2 regions of the Enterobacter sp. Taxon_8 genome follow, and region 1 is predicted to be linked to the other one. Evidence: predicted binding sites of a transcription regulator. Region 1 holds the regulator's gene; the other holds the start of a gene.

Region 1 (12,149 bases):
TTGGCGCAGAACGCCTGCTGGCGCGCATTCGTGGCGAGACGGTGACCCCGAAAATGTTAGATTTAGGTTTCACCTTGTCACCGGGTGGATCTATTTGAACTGACAAATTTGAAGTAGCTCACACTTATTCACTTCGCGCACGTTTGGATATTGCTTCTCTTTTGCCCCAGCAGGACAATGTTACCGATAACTGTTACCCGTAACAATTGACTGAGGGACACCCTTTGAGCACGACTAATCACGATCACCACGTCTACGTCCTGATGGGCGTTTCCGGTAGCGGGAAATCAGCCGTGGCCAGCGAAGTGGCGCATCAACTCCAGGCTGCGTTTCTTGATGGCGACTTCCTCCATCCGCGCAGCAACATCATGAAAATGGCCTCCGGCGAGCCGCTGAACGATGACGACCGCAAACCGTGGTTGCAGGCGCTGAATGACGCCGCGTTCGCGATGCAGCGTACCAATAAAGTCTCCCTGATCGTCTGCTCCGCGCTGAAAAAAACCTACCGCGACCTGCTGCGTGACGGCAACCCGAATCTCTCTTTCATCTACCTGAAAGGGGATTTCGAAGTGATTGAAAGCCGCCTGAAGGCGCGTAAAGGTCACTTCTTCAAAACCCAGATGCTGGTGACGCAGTTTGAAGCGCTGCAGGAGCCGGGTGAAGACGAAAAAGACGTCTTAGTGGTTGATATCGATCAGTCACTGGAGGGTGTTGTTGCCAGCACCATCGAGGTCATTAATAAAAGGCAGTAAGTTTTGAGTACATTAACGCTAGTTTTGACAGCAGTGGGTTCGGTATTGCTGCTGCTGTTTTTAGTGATGAAGGCGCGCATGCACGCCTTTGTTGCTTTGATGGTGGTTTCTATTGGTGCTGGTCTCTTTTCCGGTATGCCGCTCGACAAGATCGCCGCGACGATGGAAAAAGGGATGGGCGGTACGCTGGGCTTCCTGGCGATTGTGGTCGCGCTGGGCGCGATGTTTGGCAAGATTTTGCACGAGACGGGCGCGGTCGACCAGATTGCAGTGAAGATGCTGAAATCCTTTGGCCACAGCCGTGCGCACTACGCGATTGGCCTGGCAGGGCTGATTTGCGCGCTGCCGCTGTTCTTCGAAGTGGCCGTTGTGCTGCTGATAAGCGTCGCATTCTCCATGGCGCGCCATACTGGTACTAACCTCGTGAAGCTGGTCATTCCGCTGTTTGCGGGGGTGGCGGCGGCTGCGGCGTTTCTGCTGCCGGGGCCTGCGCCGATGCTGCTTGCCTCCCAGATGCACGCCGACTTTGGCTGGATGATCCTGATTGGCCTGTGCGCGGCAATCCCGGGGATGATTATCGCCGGTCCGCTGTGGGGCAACTTCATCAGCCGTTACGTTGAGCTGCATATTCCGGATGACGTCACCGAGCCGCACCTGGGCGAGGGCAAAATGCCGTCCTTCGGCTTCAGCCTGTCGCTGATCCTGCTGCCGCTGGTGCTGGTGGGTCTAAAAACCATCGCCGCGCGCTTTGTGCCGGTGGGGTCCACTGCCTACGAATGGTTTGAGTTCATCGGTCACCCGTTCACGGCGATTCTGGTGGCGTGCCTGGTGGCGATTTACGGCCTGGCGATGCGTCAGGGGATGCCAAAAGATCGGGTGATGGAGATCTGCGGTGCGGCGCTGCAGCCTGCAGGCATTATCCTGCTGGTGATCGGTGCCGGCGGCGTGTTCAAGCAGGTGCTGGTGGATTCCGGCGTGGGCCCGGCTCTGGGTGAAGCGCTGACCGGGATGGGCCTGCCGATTGCGGTAACCTGTTTTGTGTTGGCTGCGGCGGTTCGTATCATTCAGGGTTCCGCCACCGTGGCGTGTTTAACCGCCGTGGGTCTGGTGATGCCGGTGATTGAACAGCTGAACTACTCCGGTGCCCAGATGGCCGCGCTCTCTATCTGTATCGCGGGCGGTTCGATTGTGGTCTCTCACGTTAACGACGCCGGCTTCTGGCTGTTCGGTAAGTTTACCGGCGCCACCGAAGCGCAAACCCTGAAAACCTGGACGCTGATGGAAACCATACTCGGCACGACGGGTGCGATTGTCGGGATGATTGCCTTTACGCTGCTCAGCTAAATGCAATGATTTAACAAGGCAGAAAAAAAGGCCCGGTAGCGTTAACGCTTACCGGGCCTTTTATTATGCAGAACGTCAGGCCGGGTCAGGTGAAACCATCACCCGGCTTTTTAACATCACTCGCCCTGCGTGGCGCTCTCAATCGTCAAGCGCACGTCCGAGGTAATCAGCTCTGCGAGCATCTGGTAAACCTTCAGCGTCTCTTCCGGCTCGGCATCGCCTGTATCGCTGATGAAGCCTTCATCACGCAGCGTCAGTACCAGAGAACTAAAGACTGCTTTGTCGAAGAATTCAGGGGCGTTAATGCCGTGCAGAACGGACAGGCGCTGGGCCAGCGTCCGGCTTTCTTTCTCCAGCGTACCGCGGTTGATGGACGGGTTCGCACTCAGCAGCCAGAACGTAATGGCGTAGCGCTGCAGCGTTTCACGCGCACCGGCCGCCAGCAGCTGCAGGGTACGGGAGCGTGACGGATTGATGTGCAGCTCGTCGTTTGAAACGGCGATCAGCCCCTGGCGACGCATCTCTTCCGTCATCTTATCCAGTTCTGTCGCCAGCTCATCCTTACTCCAGCGCAGGAACAGCTCCGCTTTCAGCATCGGATAGATGGTCTCAAGATGGCGCAATAGCTCCTGACGGGAGATATGACGATGCTGGGTAATAATGGCGGCCATGAGCGACGGCAGCATCAGCATATGCGTGATGTTGTTGCGGTAGTAGGTCATCAGCACCGCCTGCTCGCGCGGCAGAATGATGATGTCGCCGATCGTGTCCTTTTCGACTTCAAACTTGTTCATCTGCAGCGCGTGATCGATAAGCTCACTGGCGGTCGTAGAAGGTACGGTCGAATCAACCGAATACGGCACGTTCCGCATCATATCCAGATAGCAATCCAGCTGCTCTGTGAGCTGTTCACGGGTCAGCGAGCGCTGGCGCGAAGCCAGAAGCGCCGTACAGCACAGGTTCATGGCGTTAGCCGCACCGGCGTTGTTAATGCGCACCATCAGCTCGGACGCGATGCCGTTAACCGTTGGCGTCAGCCAGGCCGGACGCACCGCTTCGATAGGATCGATGGACTCGCGCCACTCTGGAACGTGATGATTCAGGTACGTCATCAGCGGCATCGGCTCGCCGAAGTTAACGTAGCCCTGACCAAGATTGCGCAACTTGCTCAAGCCGCGCAGCATCTGCGGCAGGCTCTCTTTCTCTTTGGTCGCGCCACGCAGCTCTTTCGCGTACGTGCCCACTTCCATCACGTGCTCGTAGCCGATGTAGATAGGCACCAGCGTGATCGGACGGGTACCTCCGCGCAGCATGGCCTGGATGGTCATCGACAGCGTGCCGGTCTTCGGATCGAGCAGACGACCGGTACGGGAACGCCCGCCCTCCACGAAGTACTCCACGGAATAGCCGCGGCTGAACAGCTCGCCCAGATACTCGCGGAACACGGTGGAGTAGAGCTTGTTACCCTTGAAGGTACGACGAATAAAGAACGCGCCCAGGCGGCGGAAAATCGGACCTGCTGGCCAGAAATTCAGGTTGATACCGGCAGCAATGTGCGGCGGTACCAGCCCCTGATGATAGAGCACGTAGGAAAGGAGCAGGTAGTCCATGTGACTGCGGTGGCAGGGGACATAGACAATCTCATGGCCATCATGCGCCAGTTGGCGTACACGTTCGGCGTTATGAACGTTGATGCCCTGATACAGGCGGTTCCACGTAAAGCCGAGGATACGATCGGAAAGGCGAATCATCTCGTAAGAGAAGTTCGCTGCAATCTCTTCCATCAGCGCAATGGCGTTCTGCTGAGCTTTCTCATGCGAAATTTTCTTGCTGCGCGCTTCATCTTCAACGGCGCGGGCAATCGCTTTGGAAGCCAGCAGCTTGTTGAACAGATCCTGACGCGCCGGGAGGCGTGGCCCTACGGCAGCGAGGCGCTGACGAGCGAAGTGCATACGCGCCACGCGCGCCAGTTTTTGCGCGATGATCTTGTCGGTGCCGTGCTCGTCCGCCATGCGACGCAGCGAAACGGAAGGGGAGAAACGTACAAAGCTGTCGCGTCCCAGCCAGGAGACCGCAAAGAACTTCTGGATGCCGTTAAGCATGCGCAGCGGCGGGTTCTCTTCACCTTTTTCGCGGCCCGGACGACGACCAAACATCACCGATACCGGCACCATCTGCACATCCAGATCGGGGTTGCTGCGGTGCAGGTCGAGATAGTCATGGAACAGCTTGATGGACTCTTCTTTCGGCGTGTAATAGGTAAACACGCGCGGCCCGCCGTGGATGAACACGTAGCGCGGCAGCAGCGTGCCGTCAACTTCCAGCGGTTCAAGCGGATCTGGTAAGTCATGCGCCAGACACTGGGCGCGAAGCGTCAGTAAGTCAGCCTTCGAGTTATAAGGCAAAACGTACATAATGGGACGCGACGTATCGAGCCCCAGTTCCAGCGCGGGTTCTGCTGGGATAGACTTGCTTTTTACCAGGATGCTTAATGGTAAATTAAGTAATTTGTAGTAAATTCGTGGCCAGCCGGACATAAACGATGTAAAGCCTCTGGTTAATAATGCAATTGCGGCGCAAGGATAACAGAAAGCGCGCAAAATTTCTGTTGTTACCCGTCATACTTCAGGCTGTAGCGAAACGCTCTACGGCTCCTGTTACTGACGCTCTTTTTTAAAAAAGGTTCTTTTAATGGCCAATAATACCACTGGGTTAACACGTATCATCAAAGCCGCCGGCTATTCATGGAAAGGTTTCCGTGCCGCATGGGCCAACGAGGCCGCGTTTCGCCAGGAGGGCGTCGCCGCTATCATCGCGGTGATCGTCGCCTGTTTCCTTGATGTTGATGCTATTACCCGCGTACTTCTTATCGGTTCCGTACTTCTGGTGATGATAGTGGAAATTCTTAATAGCGCTATTGAGGCCGTTGTGGATCGCATCGGTTCCGATTTCCATGAGCTTTCTGGCCGCGCAAAAGACATGGGATCTGCTGCCGTATTACTGGCGATTATCACTGCCGTTATCACCTGGGTCACGCTGCTTTGGTCACATTTCCGATGAGCCTCGAGGAATAATTAAGTCCCTGGTTTTTTGTGCAGTTTTTGGTTCCAAAATCGCCTTTGACTGTATATACTCACAGCATAACTGTATATACACCCAGGGGGCGGAATGAAAGCGTTAACGACCAGGCAGCAAGAGGTGTTTGATCTCATCCGGGATCATATCGGCCAGACGGGTATGCCACCTACGCGTGCGGAAATCGCGCAGCGTCTGGGTTTCCGTTCTCCGAATGCTGCCGAAGAACACCTGAAAGCGCTGGCGCGTAAAGGCGTGATTGAGATTGTATCAGGCGCGTCACGCGGTATCCGACTGCTTGTAGAAGAAGAGACGGGCATTCCGCTGGTAGGTCGTGTTGCTGCCGGTGAGCCTTTACTGGCACAGCAGCATATTGAAGGTCATTACCAGGTCGATCCAGCCATGTTCAAGCCGAGCGCTGATTTTCTGCTGCGCGTTAGCGGCATGTCGATGAAAGACATCGGTATTCTTGACGGCGATCTGCTTGCGGTACATAAAACTCAGGATGTGCGTAACGGCCAGGTGGTTGTCGCGCGCATTGACGATGAAGTCACCGTCAAACGTCTGAAAAAACAGGGTAACACCGTTCAGTTGCTGCCTGAAAACAACGAGTTCACCCCAATTGTGGTCGATCTCCGCGAACAGAACTTCTCTATCGAAGGACTGGCGGTCGGGGTGATTCGCAACGGTGAATGGCTGTAACCTCTTCCTGACAGGCTATGGCACCGCTGTAGCCTGATTCATTCCCCACTCCCGGTATCTTTCATGTCACTACTGACGGCATCAGATAAGGCATTGTGGCGTCTTGCCCTGCCGATGATTTTCTCCAATATTACCGTGCCTTTACTGGGACTGGTTGATACTGCCGTTATAGGCCATCTTGATTCACCGGTTTATCTTGGCGGCGTGGCGATTGGCGCGACGGCAACCAGCTTCCTGTTTATGCTGTTGCTCTTTTTACGCATGAGCACCACCGGTCTTACCGCACAGGCTTATGGTGCGAAAGATCCGCTGCGTCTGGCGCGTGCGCTGGTGCAGCCGCTGATACTCGCGCTTGGCGCGGGTGCATTAATCGTTGTATTGCGGACACCCCTGATCGATCTTGCGCTTCATATCGTTGGCGGCAGCGAGGCGGTACTGGATCAGGCGCGACGTTTCCTTGAAATCCGCTGGCTCAGCGCGCCCGCGTCGCTGGCTAACCTGGTTCTGCTGGGGTGGCTACTGGGCGTTCAGTATGCCCGGGCGCCAGTGATTTTGCTGGTGGTGGGCAACCTTCTCAACATTGTGCTGGATATCTGGCTGGTGATGGGCCTGCATATGAACGTGCGGGGCGCGGCGCTGGCGACGGCGATTGCCGAATACGGAACCTTTATCATTGGCTTGTGGATGGTCTGGCGCGTGCTGTCGATGCGCGGGATCTCTCTGGCGCTGCTCAAAACCGCATGGCGCGGCAATATCCGTAAGCTGCTGGCCCTCAACCGTGACATCATGCTGCGCTCGCTGCTTCTTCAGCTCTGCTTCGGCGCGCTGACGGTTTTCGGGGCTCGACTGGGGCCAGAAATCGTGGCGGTCAACGCGATATTGATGACGCTTCTGACCTTTACCGCCTATGCGCTGGACGGTTTTGCCTACGCGGTTGAAGCGCATTCCGGGCAAGCATACGGTGCGCGAAAAAGCGGGCAGCTTCGGGATGTCTGGCGGGCAGCCTGCCGTCAGTCGGGACTGGTGGCGCTGGCCTTTGGTCTGGTTTACGCCTGCTTTGGTGAGCAGATCGTTGCATTGCTGACGTCTATACCTGCTCTGCGCGAGTTGGCGAGTCACTATCTCCTCTGGCAAGTCATCTTACCGGTGGTCGGCGTCTGGTGTTATCTGCTGGACGGCATGTTTATTGGTGCGACGCGCGGAGCGGAAATGCGCAACAGCATGGCGGTCGCGGCGGCAGGGTTTGGTCTGACGCTGCTAACGCTTCCCTGGCTGGGTAATCACGGTTTGTGGCTGGCCCTGGCCGTCTTCCTCTCGCTGCGCGGGTTATCGCTGGCGTTTATCTGGCACCGCCACTGGCAAAACGATACCTGGTTCTCTTCGCGCCACGATATATCGTGACGGTTAAAGATTCCGAATATGAAATTAACTACGGAATCCTTAACTACAATAATTATCACGTCCAGCAGAAAAGAACGTAACGGACGTTACGACCCGACGCTTAACTAAGAGGACACGATGATGAATAAAGACGAAATCGGCGGCAACTGGAAGCAGTTCAAAGGTAAAGCGAAAGAAAAGTGGGGTAAGCTGACTGATGACGATATGACCGTCATTGAAGGTAAACGCGATCAGCTTGTCGGTAAAATTCAGGAACGTTACGGCTACGCGAAAGATCAGGCGGAAAACGAAGTCAAAGACTGGGAAACCCGTAACGACTACCGCTGGTAACGCTGAATAACCCACAGGGCGGCTCCAGGCCGCCTTATCTTTTGCCGCTAACGCGGCTTTTTCTTCACCAGGATAGAGTGGTCGTGCTGACACGCGTCCTGATGGCGACAGGCTTCCACCTCCACGCACGCGGAACAGAGCCCGTGCGCTTCAATCACGTTATGACGCAGGGCAAACCCCATTTTCGCTGCAAGCGTATGCATAATGTCTTCCACGCCTTCCGCAGCCTCTTCTTTCACCACGCCGCAGCGGTCACAGATAAACATCGCCGATGTGTGGGTGGGCTGATCGAACAGATGGCACAGCACATAGCTGTTGGTGGATTCCACCTTGTGCACGAACCCTTGTTCAAGCAGGAAATCCAGAGCGCGATAAACCGTCGGCGGCTTTGCCTGCGGCTCGCTTTCGCGGAGCAGGTCGAGCAGATCGTAGGCGCTGATGGCACCCTGCTGCAGGCTCATCAGGCGTAATACTTCAAGGCGCTGCGGAGTCAGGCGCACATTGCGTTGCGCACACAGCTTTTCGGCCTGCGCTAACAGCTCTTTTGTGGACTTATCCATGTAGCACCCCGGATGTTATAGGACGGAAAACCCTCACTTTATCATGTTCTGGTAAAAACGCCGAGATCCACCAGTCTGTGCTATACCTGACCCATTACAAACCGGGAAATAAACAATGAAAAAACCTGACTGTATTCGGCACTGGCGCGACGTAGAAGTCGCGGATGATTCGACCTATCCAGATAGCGATGAGCTTTTTTCTATCGGCGCCCCGCTGGCTCGAAAGCTTGGGCTCGGGCGTATTGGCATCCATCATGAGCGCCTGCCGCCTGGGCGCAGGACGTCCTATCCGCACGCGGAGAGCGACGAAGAAGAGTTTATTTACGTGCTTGAAGGCCACCCTGACGCCTGGATTAATGGCTACTTGTGGAAGCTGGAGCCTGGCGACAGCGTAGGTTTTCCCGCCGGTACCGGCATCTGTCATACCTTTATCAACAACACGGACGACGAGGTTCGGCTCCTGGTCGTTGGCGAGGCCAACAAGAAGCATAACCGCATATACTATCCGCTTAACCCGGTTTATGCCGCTACCCGAGAGGATCGCTGGGTAGACCACCCGCCCCAGTTTTTTGGACCGCATGATGGAAAACCTGGGAAAAAATAATTTCCTCTTCTATAAATATTGAGGGCCGTCACAAAATATAACAGGCCGTAAGGGAGTTTTACTTAGGGATAGAAATAGCGGGTCTTTTACTACTTATTCACAGCAATAGTTCGTTCCTGTTTGGGTGATAACAGACAGGGGTTATTTCATAACAGACTATAACGGGCATACTGTGAAAAAAAATTTTAAATTTTCGGTGGTTAGTATCGCTGTTTCCTTGTTTATGGCAAATCAGGCGGGAGCAGCCAATACCTGGACAGAATCACGAAGCGACGCAATGGGTGGCACTGGCGTTGCCTCCGGGAGCTATGGCAGTGGGGCATTAATCAACCCCGCGCTGCTGGCAAAGGCAAAACCTGACGATGATGTGACGGTCATTTTGCCGTCCGTTGGCGTACAGGTAACGGATGAGGACAATCTTCAGGACGAGATTGATACCATCAACGACAAAATCAATCACTACAAGGATGTGGTTGATAATCTCACGCCAAGAGAAATTATCACCAATCCATTAGGTTCCATTAATCAATTCCAGGGCGCGGCCAAAGATCTGGCCGATGAGCTGGACTATCTCAAAGGCAAAACCGCACGCGCAACGGCTGGTGCAGGGCTTGCGGTGAGTATCCCTAACGATGTCCTTTCGGTAGCCTTCATGGCGAAAGGCTATGCCCATGGCCGGGTGAGCTCGTCTATCGATCAGCAGGATATTGATTATCTGCGCGGTATTCAACGCAGTAATGTGGTGGCTGCCGGTGTTGCCCTGGACGCTGCGCTGAACGGCACGGATCAGATCACTAAAAACCTCAACTCAACCGCGTCTGGCCGGGCAGCGATTGTCTCCGACTATGGTGTTGCCGTTGCCCGCCAGTTTGACCTCGGCGGCGTCCCTGTTTCCGTGGGCGTGACGCCAAAGCTGCAAAAAACCTGGGTCTATAACTACACCACGTCAATCTACGATTACGACAGTAACAAGTGGAACGACAGCCGCTACCGTACTGACGATACGGGCTTCAACGTGGATGCCGGTATTGCGGCCGATTTCGGCGAACACTGGACCGTTGGCGTGAGCGGACAAAACCTGATGTCGCGCGATATCGACACCAAAGATATCCGTATCCGCAATGGCCGTACGGGAGAAGTGGTGAGCTATAAAGACACCTATCAGATCCGCCCGCTGGTAACCGCCGGTGCCGCCTGGCACAACGACCTGGTGACGCTGACCGCCGATGGCGATCTGACCGAAACCAAAGGCTTCAAGAGCGAAGATACGTCGCAGTACGTGGGTGTCGGTGCCGAGGTGACGCCGCTGAGCTGGCTGGCGGTCCGTGCGGGTTATCGTGCAGACGTGAAGGGTAACGACAGCAATGTCTTTACCGGCGGTGTCGGTTTCGCGCCGTTTAGCACCGTGCATGTTGACCTGATGGGCCTTTACGGTGAAGACGAAACCTGGGGCGCAGGGGCTCAGCTGAGCATGACGTTCTAAAGTCCACCGGAGGCGCTGCGCCTCCGGCTTTTCTTTGTGCTATAGTAGCGCCCCTTTTCCACCAGATGCTTAAAACTTCGCCATGTCGTCAGAATCACAGACCGCTTTCCCCGCACACCGTTTCTCCATTGCGCCGATGCTCGACTGGACGGACAGACACTGCCGCTATTTCCTGCGCCAGCTCTCCCGCCATACGCTGCTGTACACCGAAATGGTGACCACGGGCGCAATTATTCACGGGAAGGGCGACTATCTGGCCTACAGTGAGGAAGAGCATCCGGTTGCCCTGCAGCTGGGCGGCAGCGATCCGGCCGCGCTGGCGCAGTGTGCGAAGCTGGCGGAAGCGCGCGGCTACGACGAGATCAACCTGAACGTTGGCTGCCCGTCCGACCGTGTGCAAAACGGTATGTTCGGTGCCTGCCTGATGGGGAACGCGCAGCTGGTAGCGGACTGTATCAAGGCGATGCGCGACGTCGTTTCCATTCCGGTGACGGTCAAAACCCGTATCGGGATTGACGACCAGGACAGCTACGAATTCCTGTGCAACTTCATCGATACGGTCTCCGGAAAGGGCGAATGCGAGATGTTCATCATCCACGCGCGAAAAGCCTGGCTCTCCGGCCTGAGCCCGAAAGAGAACCGTGAGATCCCGCCGCTGGACTACCCGCGCGTGTATCAACTGAAGCGTGACTTCCCGCACCTGACGATGTCGATCAACGGCGGCATTAAGTCGCTGGAAGAGGCCAAAGCGCATCTGGCGCATATGGATGGCGTGATGGTCGGCCGCGAGGCGTATCAGAACCCGGGCATTCTGGCGACGGTCGATCGCGAAATCTTTGGCATCGAAGGTTCAGACACCGATCCGGTTGCCGTCGTGCGGGCGATGTATCCTTATATTGAGCGCGAGCTGAGCAACGGTACGTATCTCGGCCATATCACCCGCCATATGCTGGGTCTGTTCCAGGGTATACCGGGCGCGCGTCAGTGGCGCCGCTACCTGAGCGAGAATGCGCATAAAGCCGGAGCCGATATTGAGGTGCTGGAACATGCGCTGCGACTGGTGGCAGACAAGCGATAACTTTCGCTAAAAGTTCGTCAAATTCACCACGCCCTGCGAGTTCTCGCGGGGCGTTTTGCTTTAAGAACAAAACGTTAGCTTTGGCATGGATCTTGTAATGCTTAATGCATTACTCGGGAACTCGTGGGAGAGCACCATGCTGGAACTACTTTTTGTGATTGGCTTTTTTGTCATGCTGTTAGCGACAGGCGTTTCGTTGCTCGGCATTCTGGCGGCTATCGTGGTGGCGACGGTGGTCATGTTTATTGGCGGACTGTTTGCGCTGACGATCAAACTGCTGCCGTGGTTACTGCTGGCCGTTGCTGTGGTGTGGGTGATTCGGTCGATTAAATCGCCAAAAGTGCCCGGTTATCAGCGCAATAACCGCTTCCGTTACTAAGGTATTGAGGGGTTCGTCACATAGTTGTAACTTTTCCGGCAGCATGGCTTAGAACAGAATAGGATTTACTTATCGAATCTGTCACTATGACTGCCGTTAAAGAATTCATCGTGCTGTACCCTACATACAGCCGAACTAAAAAAAGAAAGGGCTTCCCACGGGAAGCCCAATTTCTTTTTGGGGCTCAGGGAATCAACAGGCTCGACCCCTGCGTCGCCCGGCTCTCCAGCACCTCATGCGCGCGCTGCGCATCGGTCAGCGCGAATTTCTGCGCATCTGCCACGTCCACTTTGATGACACCGCTGGCGATCAGCGAGAACAGCTCGTTGCTGGCTTCCTCAAGTTCTTCCCGGTTGGTGATGTAGCCCTGCAGGGAAGGGCGCGTGACGTATAGCGAACCTTTCTGATTCAGAATACCGAGATTCACGCCGGTGACAGCGC
Region 2 (12,149 bases), 1.6 Mb from region 1:
GATCTGGCAGACAACATGGGAGAGTGAACATGTGGCAGGCTATCAGTCATCTTTTACGTGAGCAGCTGGGTGAAGGTGAAATTGAACTGCGTAACGAACTGCCAGGCGGTGAGATCCACGCCGCGTGGCATTTACGCTACGCAGGGCGCGATCTTTTCGTTAAATGCGATGAACGAGAGCTGCTTCCGATATTTACCGCCGAAGCCGATCAGCTGGAGCTGTTGTCGCGCAGTAAAACGGTGACGGTCCCACAGGTTCTGGCCGTAGGTAGCGACCGCGATTACAGTTTCCTAGTGATGGAGTACCTCCCCGCCCGTCCGCTGGACGCGCATAATGCATTCATTCTTGGCCAGCAGCTAGCGCGCCTCCATCAGTGGAGCGACCAGCCGCAGTTTGGGCTCGATTTTGACAACGACCTCTCCACCACGCCACAACCCAATGCCTGGCAGCGTCGCTGGTCGACTTTTTTTGCCGAGCAGCGCATTGGCTGGCAGCTTGAACTTGCCGCCGAAAAAGGGCTGGAATTTGGCAATATTGATGCCATCGTCGAGCATGTTCAGCAGCGTCTGGCCTCCCACCAGCCTCAGGCGTCTCTGCTTCACGGCGACTTATGGTCCGATAACTGCGCGCTGGGTCCAAACGGCCCCTACATCTTCGACCCGGCCTGCTACTGGGGTGACAGAGAGTGCGATCTTGCCATGCTGCCGCTTCATCCGGAGCAGCCGCCGCAAATATATGACGGATACCAGTCGGTTTCTCCCCTGCCGCCCGGTTTCCTCGACCGCCAGCCGGTGTATCAGCTTTATACGCTGATGAACCGGGCCATACTTTTTGGTGGAGAACACCTGGTTAACGCCCAGCGGGCGCTTGAGCGTATGCTTGCCGCCTGAGACGCGAACGGGTGGCTATGCAGCCACCCGTGTCGCTTACAGAAAACCGAGCAGTGAGAAGAAGAAATATCCCGCCACAATGATAATCACGGGAAGAATATAGAGCGGGAAAATTTGCAGGAAAATGGTGTGACGCGGCACAACAATGCGGGATTCAATCTGCTCCCGACTCATGCCTTCCGGGCCTTTGGCCTGCTCCAGAATCAACTGATCCTCAACGCCTTCGCGTAAAAAGCGCGTCTGACGGCTCATTCGCGCCCCAGAGGCCTGCAGTGCCAGCGCGACAAAGATCAGGGCGTATATCACCCAAAAGCCGATATTCAGCTGTTGATGAAAATCCGGGGTGGGTGAGTTAAACCAGAAGACATTCAAAAATGGCGTATTGAAACGCATCATCTCAATCATAACATGCGCAAAATCAAGCATTACCGCATTGATACCCGGCTGTTTTTCGCTGTGGTCGTACATAAATTTGAGTACAGAAATCAGCGTAGAAATGACGGCAGGAATAAAAATCACCCAGCCTGCAATACGTTTTAAGACCGCAATGCGTCCAGCTTGTTGATACGTCATCAGTTCCTCTTCATAAAGACGCGTTATTTGTGCCTAAGTCTACCTGCTGGTCATCAATTTCGCCCGCTCTTTAAAAGCAATATGCTAAATTGCAGATTGTGCTTAGCACTTATCGTCTGTCGTACACCCTGGATAAGGAGACGTTGTGATGTCGACACCGCGCCAAATTCTTGCCGCAATTTTTGACATGGATGGATTACTGATCGATTCCGAACCGCTGTGGGATCGCGCCGAACTGGACGTTATGGCCAGCCTGGGCGTGGATATCAGCCGCCGTAATGAACTACCCGATACGCTGGGCCTGCGCATCGACATGGTGGTTGACCTGTGGTTTGCCCAACAGCCGTGGACTGGACCGGGGCGAGACGAGGTGACCGCACGCATTATCAGCCGTGCCATTTCGCTGGTGGAAGAGAATAGACCACTGCTGCCCGGCGTACGTGAGGCCGTCGCGCTGTGTAAAGCCCAGGGGCTGAAGGTCGGACTGGCCTCGGCTTCACCGCTGCATATGCTGGAAAAAGTGCTCGTCATGTTTGAACTGCGCGACAGTTTCGACGCGCTGGCGTCCGCTGAAAAATTGCCTTACAGCAAGCCGCACCCGCAGGTCTATCTGGACTGCGCCGCTAAGCTCGGCCTGGATCCCCTCAACTGCGTTGCGATGGAAGACTCCGTTAACGGCATGGTCGCCTCTAAAGCCGCGCGGATGCGCTCCATTGTGGTGCCTGCGGAAGAAGGCCGCCACGATCCCCGGTTTGCCCTCGCCGATGTGAAGCTAAATTCACTGGCAGAACTCACGGCGCATCATCTGCAGGGCGGTTAAGGCCCTCCTCCGGTTTGTGACAAACAGTTACACCGTCACCTCTTCCGCCTACTGTATAAAAACCCTATACTGTATGAATTGACAGTTTTGTGGGTTTTATCATGACGGCGGAAGGCCACCTGCTTTTTTCAATCGCGTGCGCAGTATTTGCCAAAAACGCTGAACTTACCCCCGTGCTGGCACAGGGGGACTGGTGGCATATTGTTCCTTCCGCCGTATTGACCTGTCTGCTGCCCGACATCGACCACCCCAAGTCCTTCCTCGGACAGCGCCTGAAGTGGGTGTCTAAACCCATCGCCCGCGCGTTCGGCCACCGGGGGTTTACGCACAGCCTGCTGGCCGTGTTTGGCCTGCTGACGCTGTTCTATTTAAAAGTGCCCGAAAGCTGGATCGTCCCCGCTGACGCTATCCAGGGGATGGTGCTGGGCTATTTAAGCCATATCCTTGCCGATATGCTGACGCCTGCGGGCGTGCCGCTACTTTGGCCCTGCCGCTGGCGTTTCCGTTTTCCCATCCTTGCGCCGCAAAAAGGTAACCAGCTTGAGCGGGTATTGTGCATGGCGCTGTTTGCTTACGCCGTCTGGATGCCGCAAACGTTGCCCGAAAACAGTGCAGTCCGCTGGTCTTCCCAGATGATTAATTCGTTGCAATTTCAGTTTAATCGCTTTATTCATCACCAGATTGAACAGTAAACCAACAAAATTATCCCATTTGTCATAACCCATTCCATTTGGATATAAGCGCTACATCACACTTCTGCTAACCTTCCGCCAACAGGATCGGTAAAAACCGACCCGATAATAAATCAGGAGAACGGGGATGAATTTTCCACTCATCGCGAACGTCGTTGTGTTCGCTGTATTGCTATTGCTTCTCGCGCAGGCGCGCCACAAACAGTGGAGCCTGGCGAAAAAGGTGCTGGTTGGTCTGGCCATGGGTGTCGTATTTGGTCTGGCATTACAGGCAATTTATGGCTCCGATAATCCAGTTCTTAAAGATTCCATTCAGTGGTTCAACATCGTCGGTAACGGCTATGTCCAGCTGCTGCAGATGATCGTTATGCCGCTGGTGTTCGCCTCTATTCTGAGCGCCGTTGCCCGCCTGCATAACGCGACTCAGCTGGGAAAAATCAGCTTCCTGACCATTGGTACGCTGCTGTTCACCACGCTGATTGCCGCGCTGGTGGGTGTGCTGGTCACCAACCTGTTTGGCCTGACCGCAGAAGGCCTGGTTCAGGGTACCGCTGAAACGGCGCGTCTGACCGCGATTCAGACCAACTACGTTGGTAAAGTGGCTGATCTGACCGTGCCGCAGATGGTGCTCTCCTTCATTCCGAAGAACCCGTTTGCTGACCTGACCGGTGCGAGCCCAACCTCGATCATCAGCGTGGTTATTTTCGCCGCGTTCCTGGGCGTAGCGGCGCTGAAGCTGCTGAAAGACGACGCGCCTAAAGGCGAACGCGTGCTGACCGCGATTGACACCCTGCAAAGCTGGGTGATGAAGCTGGTTCGTCTGGTCATGCAGCTCACCCCGTACGGCGTGCTGGCGCTGATGACCAAAGTGGTTGCAGGCTCTAACCTGCAGGACATCATCAAGCTGGGCAGCTTCGTTGTCGCCTCTTATCTGGGCCTGGGCATTATGTTCGTGGTGCACGGCATCCTGCTGGGCGTGAACGGCGTCAGCCCGCTGAAGTACTTCCGTAAAGTCTGGCCGGTACTGACCTTTGCCTTCACCAGCCGCTCCAGCGCCGCGTCTATCCCGCTGAACGTGGAAGCGCAGACCCGTCGTCTGGGCGTGCCTGAATCCATCGCCAGCTTCTCTGCCTCCTTTGGTGCTACCATTGGTCAGAACGGCTGTGCGGGTCTGTACCCGGCGATGCTGGCGGTGATGGTTGCTCCTACAGTCGGCATCAACCCACTTGATCCGGTCTGGATCGCCACGCTGGTCGGGATTGTTACCGTAAGCTCCGCAGGCGTTGCGGGTGTTGGCGGTGGCGCAACCTTCGCCGCGCTGATTGTGCTGCCTGCGCTGGGTCTGCCCGTGACGCTGGTCGCCCTGCTGATCTCCGTTGAACCGCTGATCGACATGGGTCGTACCGCGCTGAACGTGAGCGGCTCCATGACCGCCGGCACGCTGACCAGCCAGTGGCTGAAGCAGACCGACAAAACGATTCTGGAAAGTGAAGACGACGCCGAGCTGGCGCACCGTTAATCACCGTCTGAAATAAAAAAACCGCCTGATGGCGGTTTTTTTATGGCTGTTATTCCTCAACCTCTTCATCCTGGCGGATCTGCATCGCCCATCGCTGCGCTGACTCCGGCACCGTAAAGGTGGGTGAGCGACGGAAATGTTCGCCGATCAGCACAAAGGCCACGTATTTCCCCCGCAGCAGCCAGACATCGCGAAAACCCTCCACTTTCAGGGCATGGTCAGGCGGCGCGGGCTCAACGCGGGGCACATAGCTAATAACCTGGCGGTTTTGTTGACGAAGAGGTTTCATAAGCGACTGGTTCACTAAAGCAAATTCTTGAAGCAGGAAAACTCTATGATAGCCGATCCTGCTGCCTTCCGTCGCGCCCCGAGTGGGTGAGAGGGCTCCTTTCGTTAATCACGTCATGTGAAAACTCTTAGTTCGCGAACCATGTCGCGACATTGTTCTATCCTTAATAGGGTTTTTAGCAATGGATAAAGGAGAAGCGTGCAATGTCGAACAAAGATAAAACACATCAATCACCGATTCATGGCACTGAAGAATCTCAACCGGGTATGGACTCTCTCGCCCCTGCTGACGGCTCTCACCGCCCCTCGCCTGGCCCTTCCGCGCCGGGAGAACAGCCTACCGCACCGGGAAGCATGAAATCGCCGGATACGGGAAACGAGAAGCTGAAATCTCTTGAGCCACACCGTAAAGGCGGCGAAGGTTTTGCGCTCACCACCAATCAGGGCGTACGCATTGCTGACGATCAGAACTCCCTTCGCGCAGGCGCGCGCGGGCCTACCCTGCTGGAAGACTTTATCCTGCGGGAAAAAATTACCCACTTCGACCACGAGCGGATACCGGAACGTATCGTCCACGCGCGCGGTTCCGCTGCGCACGGCTACTTCCAGCCCTATAAGAGTCTGAAAGCGATCACTAAAGCGGATTTCCTCTCCGACCCGGATAAAATCACCCCGGTGTTTGTGCGTTTCTCCACCGTGCAGGGCGGTGCGGGGTCGGCAGATACCGTCCGGGATATCCGCGGCTTTGCCACCAAATTTTATACCGAAGAGGGGATTTTCGATCTGGTCGGCAACAACACCCCGGTGTTCTTTATTCAGGATGCGCATAAATTTCCTGACTTTGTCCATGCGGTAAAACCGGAGCCCCACTGGGCCATACCGCAGGGACAAAGCGCGCACGACACCTTCTGGGACTATGTCTCCCTGCAGCCTGAAACCTTACACAACGTGATGTGGGCGATGTCAGACCGAGGCATCCCCCGCAGCTACCGCACTATGGAAGGGTTTGGCATCCACACCTTCCGGATGATCAACGCCGAGGGGAAAGCCACGTTTGTCCGTTTCCACTGGAAGCCGGTGGCGGGTAAAGCCTCGCTGGTATGGGACGAGGCGCAGAAGCTGACCGGGCGCGATCCAGACTTCCATCGCCGCGAGCTGTGGGAGTCCATTGAAGCGGGCGACTTCCCGGAGTACGAGCTGGGTCTGCAGCTCATTCCGGAAGAGGACGAATTTAAGTTCGATTTCGATCTTCTGGACCCGACGAAGCTGATCCCTGAAGAGCTGGTACCGGTGCAGCTGGTAGGTAAAATGGTGCTCAACCGCAACCCGGATAACTTCTTTGCCGAAAACGAGCAGGCCGCGTTCCACCCGGGGCATATCGTGCCGGGACTGGACTTCACCAACGATCCGCTTTTGCAGGGTCGTTTGTTCTCGTACACCGATACGCAGATCAGCCGTCTTGGCGGGCCGAACTTCCACGAAATTCCGATTAACCGCCCAACATGCCCGTACCACAACTTCCAGCGCGACGGTATGCACCGTCAGGATATTGATACCAACCCGGCAAACTATGAGCCGAACTCTATCAACGATAACTGGCCGCGTGAAACCCCTCCCGGGCCGAAACGCGGTGGCTTCGAATCGTACCAGGAGCGTATCGATGGCAACAAAATTCGCGAGCGTAGCCCCTCGTTCGGCGAATATTACGCCCACCCTCGCCTGTTCTGGAACAGCCAGACGCCGATTGAGCAACAGCACATCATCGGCGGCTTCAGCTTTGAGCTGAGTAAAGTGGTGCGCACCTACATCCGCGAGCGGGTAGTCGATCAGCTGGCGCATATTGATATTCAGCTAGCCCAGAGCGTTGCGGATAACCTGGGCATTACGCTGACCGACGAGCAGCGCAATCTTGCCCCGCCGAAAGAGGTTAACGGGGTGAAAAAAGATCCGTCTCTGAGCCTGTATGCGGTGCCGGGCGGCTCGATTAAAGGCCGCGTGGTCGCCGTTCTGCTGAACGACAAAACCCGCGCCAGCGACGTGCTGGGAATTATGCAGGCGCTTAAAACCCAGGGCGTGCATGCCAAACTGCTCTATTCCCGCATGGGTGAAGTGACGGCCGACGATGGTTCTGTGCTGCCGGTCGCGGCGACCTTTGCCGGTGCGCCATCGCTGACCGTCGATGCGGTAATTGTGCCGGGCGGGGATATTGCCAGCCTGCTGACCAACGGCGACGCCGTCTATTATCTGCTGGAAGCCTATAAGCACCTGAAGCCGATCGCGCTGTCCGGCGACGCGCGACAGTTTAAGGCGCAGCTGAAGGTTGCCGATCAGGGTGAGGACGGCATTGTCGAGGGAGATAACGTTGACGATGCCTTTATGACGAAGCTGTTTGTTTTGCTCGCCGCGCACCGCGTCTGGTCGCGAAGCAGCAAGATTGACCAGATACCGGCGTAAAAAAAGCCGGGTGGCGCTTGCGCTTACCCGGCCTACATTCGATTGGTTTTGTAGGCCCGGTAAGGTAAAGCCGCCACCGGGCTTTATTTCAAAGATCCCCGAACGTCCCCAAACGATACCCTCGCTCGGCAATCGCGTATTTCAACGACGGCGACGTCAGGACATCCAGCTCCGCCAGGCGCGGCCAGCAGTAGGCGCTTTTATGCACGGTGTTATCGACAAAGGCAGGATGCGCCATGACCTCCAGCGACCGTTCCCCTCGCGCGGCGGAATCATCCAGCACCTTCAGGAACAGCGCGTCGTCAATCTCGTCGCCGTAAAATGCGCTGCTGAACCCCTCTGTGGTGGTGACAGCGCAGTCCGGCAATCCGCGCACCTCCCGATCTACGCGCATCGCGACGCCGTTGCGCTTTGCGAAATCAGCGACAATCGGGAAAATCGTCGGGATCATATGCACGTGGTGATGGCTATCGATGTGCGTCGGCGCCCTACCAAACACATCAACAAAGCGGTTGAACTGACTCTCCAGCTCGCGGGCAATCTCTTCGAGCGGCAGAGCACCCTGCTCTGCCAGTTCCCAAATCCATTTGCCCAGCTGGCCGTCGCGCGTCAGGCCCGGCATTGGAGAAAGCGGCATCCCGAGCGTCAGTACAAAATGCATGCCGACGCCCAGCTCCGGCACCTCGCGGCTCAGCTGCGCCGAGTGTTCAACCGCCTCACCATTAACCAGCGCCGTGGTAGAGGTCACCACACCCCGGCGACAGGCTTCAATAATGCCGTAGTTCTGGCCTTTCGAGAGGCCAAAATCATCAGCATTAACGATCAGCAGGTTTTCCATTGTGCGTCCTCTTATTGCTGTTTGAACTTCAGCTTCTCGATCGTAGCGGCAAAGTTTGGCAACCATTTCTCATGCGCCAGGATCATCTCGCTGGCCAGCTGCTCCGCGTCGCGGTCGGAATGCACCAGCGGGCTAAGGTTCAACGCCAGCAGCACGTCATTGAGTTCGCCGCTTAGCGCCGCATTGCTTGCCGCCACTTCAAAGCCTTTGATGGTATGAATCAGGCCCATGACCTTGTCATCGAAGCGGGTGATACGGGGATGCGGTTTAGCACCCTCGCGCCCCAGGATGCAGGTCATCTCAACCGCCCAGTCAGCCGGAATATTGTCGATATGTCCATGATGCGGCACATTCACATAGTGCTCCGCCTGCTTGTCGTTGTAGATGGCGTTGATCACTTCGCACGCCGCATCGGAGTAGTAGGCCCCGCCGCGCTGCTCCAGCTCTTTCGGTTTGACGTTCAGGTTCGGATCTTTATACAAATCGAACAGCTGCTTCTCGACCTTCTGAACGATCTGCGCACGCGCGCCGCCCTTATAGTACTCGCCCATTTCGATGGCCAGCATCTCTTTCTGCTTGAAGTAGTAAAGCAAATACGAGCAAGGCAGCAGATTCAGCGAGCGGATCAACCCTTCGCTAAACGGCAGGTCAAAGATGTTTTTCACCGATGCCGCCGTCAGGCGACCGGAAGCCACGCCGTCCAGCAGTTCGGCAAACCGTGATTTACCGTTCACGATAACGTCTTTAATGAACACCATGTGGTTCAGGCCGAACAAATCGATGGAGAGGTCGTCGCTGTCGGTCAGCTCCAGCACGTCGCGGATGAACATCTTCATGCCGATCGGAATATTACAGACGCCGATAAAACGTTTGAAGTTCGTATGCCGATAGACCGCCTCGGTCACCATCCCGGCCGGGTTGGTGAAGTTAATCACCCACGCGTTCGGGCAGATCTCCTGCACGTCTTTGACGATGTCGAAAATGACCGGGATGGTACGCAGGCCTTTAAAAAGGCCGCCCGCGCCGTTGGTCTCCTGCCCCAGATAGCCATGGCTCAGGGGAATACGTTCGTCCAGCTCACGCGCTTTCAGCTGGCCGACGCGCAGCTGGGTGGTCACGAAATCCGCATCTTTCAGCGCCAGACGACGGTCCAGGGTTTTATGCACGGTCAAAGGCACGCCGGCTTTTTCTACCATGCGCTTGCACAGGTCGAAAATAATATTCAGCTTTTCCTGACCTTCCTCAACGTCCACCAGCCATAATTCGCTGACTGGTAATTCATGATAACGTTTCAGAAAGCCTTCCAGTAATTCCGGGGTATAGCTGCTGCCGCCACCAATGGTTACGACTTTTAATTTATTCTGCATAATATCTCCCTTAGCGTATCAGGTTAATCGCCTGCAAGGTATAGCGTGCTCTTCCCGCTATTTGGGCAAGCCATTAAAGCAATATTCGTGGCGGGTAATCCGCCGACAGTTAATTAATTACCGTTAAATTTTTCCGGTAACTGTTCGGGGTAAATGACGTCAATTTCTTAAAGGTTTTAATAAACAGGCTGGGACTGCTGTATCCTGACTCGTATGCAATATCGGTGACAGAATAGTTGGTGATTTCCAGCTGTTTTTTAGCAAAATTAATGCGGATTTCATTAATAATTTGCACGGGCGTTTTACGATAATAACGCTGCGTCGCGCGGGTCAGATATTCCTGGGATTTCCCCGACAGGGAGACCATATTTTCCAGCGCATTTTCGCTGAACTGGCCTTTATCGTGCATCAGCTCAACGGTGCTGCGCAGCCACTGTGGAATATCATCCGTTACCTGCTGCTCTTCCCGATGGTGGCGCAGCCGGTTCATCACGTAGAAGGTCACCGTTTCAATAAACTCATCAAATTCATTGTCGCGGAAGTTAAGCGAGGCGATAACCGTTTCAATCCAGGTCATGAACTCGTTTTTGACCCGATAGACCTGAGAGGCCACAAAGCAGAACGGCACCAGCGGCAGATAGTGCTTCTCGAAGAAACGTCTGCTGACGCCCACGTTCAGAATGCGGGTGGCACCAAATTCGTAAAAGCTCTGGTGGTAAGACCCCATCGGCAGGAAGACGAAATCCCCTCGTTCAAGCAGGACGCGCTTACCGTTGATCTCCTGGTAGTAGCGACCGGTCAGAACAATCGTGAACTCGTAGTAGTCATGCTGGTGCAGACCGCTGGCGCTCTCCGTTTTGTTGTAGATAACCACGTGAAAATTTTTGCCGTTAAACAGCTGCTGTTCAAGCGCGGTTTTGATTTCCATCGTGCTGACCTCCTGCTACTCAGTCTGACTTACTGCATCTTCTCGTGAAGCTCAATGAGCTCCGCCACCAGCTCGCGCGCCAGCATCGAGGTCATCAGGTGATCCTGCGCGTGGACCAGCACCAGGCTGACCTTCATCTTTCCTTCGCCCTGATCGCTTTCAATCAGCTTTGTTTGCACCAGATGCGCTTCGTTAAGCGCCGTGCGGGACTGTTCCATCATGGTTTTTGCCGCGGCGAAATCCCCCTGCTTGGCCTGCTTCAGTGCGCCATAGGCCAGGCTGCGGGCCTGCCCGGAGTTGATGATAAGCCCCATCACCACTTCTTCGAGATCGTTCTCAACGGCTTCGTCTGCGACAATACTATCCAAATCTAACATGTTTAAGCTCCTTGTGGCTGGCGCGGGTTTCCCCGCGCCGGTCAATCTTAGAATTTCAGTGAGAGGGCAATATCCTCTTCGCTCTCTTCTTCATCAATGATGGTGGCGGCTTTGTTGGCAATCGCCACGAACGGCATGTACAGCAGGGTGGCAACTCCGAGGTTGAATATCGCCAGCAGGAAGGCCGCGACGCTGCCGTTGGTGTTGAAGAAGGCGCCCAGACCCGCCGGCATGGTCCACGGCGCAATGTTGGTGACCGGTGGGATGATGCCCATGTAATACGCCGTCAGGGTGATAGCGGCCAGCAGCGGCTGAATCAGGATGAACGGAATGAACATTACCGGGTTCATGATGATTGGCAGACCGAACAGAATCGGTTCGTTAATCTGGAAGATGCCTGATGGCAGCGCCAGCTTAGCGACCTGACGGTAGTCAGCACGGCGAGAGACAATAAAGACCGCGATGATCAGACCCAAGGTCGCCCCGGTACCGCCCAGGAAGATATAGGAGTCAAGCATCGGCTTCGCCCACACATGGAAGGTTTTACCCGCTGCCAGCGCCGCGTCAACGGAGCCGTACTGTTGGTAAAGCGCAACGTTTTCCAGTGCCCATGGGGTCATAATTCCGCTGTCCAGCGCGGCCAGTGCCAGTGAACCATGCACGCCAAAGAACCACAGCAGAGAGGTAAAAATCACATACGCCCAACCGACCACGCCACCCATCGACGCCAGCGGCGTAGAGATAGAGTCCATGATGATCTGGTGGAAGTTTGTGCCCCAGTGGGAGAGCGCCCAGGCGATAATCCCCATGATGGAGAGAATAATGAAGCCCGGAATCAACGCGGAAAATGAACGAGAAACAGAAGCCGGTACGCTATCCGGCAGGCGGATAACCCAGTTGCGGCGGATAATAAAGGTGAACATCTCTGCCACCACCAGACCGATAACAATACCGGAGATGATGTTGGCCCCGCCCAGCCAGTTGGCACCGACGGCATAGGCTTCACCCACGCTGTATGGCGTTACGGTCATAAAGGCGGCGACGGATAATAACCCGGCGGCCAGCGGATCCACCTTACGCTCTTCTGCCAGTGCCATCCCAATAAAGAAAGGCGCCATCAGCGACATAATCCCCAACGTACCGTTATAGACGTTGCCGCCGATGGCTTTAAAACCATTAAGGGTTTCAATAGTAGAAGCGTCTAACCGAATTCCTAATGAATAAAAGAAGGAACCTTCACCAAAGCTCAGAAAAACGTTGTTAATTAAAACGAACATGGCCCCGGCCAGCGTCAACGGCATTAATTTAATAAAGCCGTTTTTGATGGCATTAACGTGAGGCTGCTTTCCTATTTTAACAGCAAAAGGAAGGAGTACCTTTTCAAGTGAAGCGATGACTTTACT

Evidence for each region. The regulator LexA, encoded in region 1, represses DNA repair genes until DNA is damaged. The targets are predictions, from matches to a motif close to TNCTGTATGTACATACAGNA.
Region 2: the regulator LexA is predicted to act here: its motif matches at 2,351-2,370, upstream of AC4IBF_RS12680 (metal-dependent hydrolase).

What each region holds. Positions count from the first base shown of each region.
Region 1 is NZ_CM177989.1:4,261,478-4,273,626, reverse strand. Features, by position in the region: gene gntR (gluconate operon transcriptional repressor GntR) at 1-98, shown strand, start outside; gene gntK (gluconokinase) at 225-752, shown strand; gene gntU (gluconate transporter) at 756-2,096, shown strand; gene plsB (glycerol-3-phosphate 1-O-acyltransferase PlsB) at 2,213-4,633, opposite strand; gene AC4IBF_RS20360 (diacylglycerol kinase) at 4,788-5,156, shown strand; gene lexA (transcriptional repressor LexA) at 5,265-5,873, shown strand; gene dinF (MATE family efflux transporter DinF) at 5,937-7,274, shown strand; gene AC4IBF_RS20345 (CsbD family protein) at 7,395-7,604, shown strand; gene zur (zinc uptake transcriptional repressor Zur) at 7,652-8,164, opposite strand; gene AC4IBF_RS20335 (cupin domain-containing protein) at 8,280-8,768, shown strand; gene AC4IBF_RS20330 (conjugal transfer protein TraF) at 8,941-10,251, shown strand; gene dusA (tRNA dihydrouridine(20/20a) synthase DusA) at 10,334-11,329, shown strand; gene pspG (envelope stress response protein PspG) at 11,466-11,708, shown strand; gene AC4IBF_RS20315 (quinone oxidoreductase) at 11,893-12,149, opposite strand, start outside.
Region 2 is NZ_CM177989.1:2,679,419-2,691,567, forward strand. Features, by position in the region: gene AC4IBF_RS12665 (fructosamine kinase family protein) at 30-890, shown strand; gene AC4IBF_RS12670 (YniB family protein) at 927-1,463, opposite strand; gene hxpB (hexitol phosphatase HxpB) at 1,612-2,283, shown strand; gene AC4IBF_RS12680 (metal-dependent hydrolase) at 2,385-2,975, shown strand; gene AC4IBF_RS12685 (L-cystine transporter) at 3,103-4,494, shown strand; gene cedA (cell division activator CedA) at 4,544-4,783, opposite strand; gene katE (catalase HPII) at 4,987-7,236, shown strand; gene chbG (chitin disaccharide deacetylase) at 7,325-8,074, opposite strand; gene AC4IBF_RS12705 (6-phospho-beta-glucosidase) at 8,086-9,441, opposite strand; gene chbR (transcriptional regulator ChbR) at 9,551-10,369, opposite strand; gene chbA (PTS N,N'-diacetylchitobiose transporter subunit IIA) at 10,399-10,746, opposite strand; gene chbC (PTS N,N'-diacetylchitobiose transporter subunit IIC) at 10,794-12,149, opposite strand, start outside.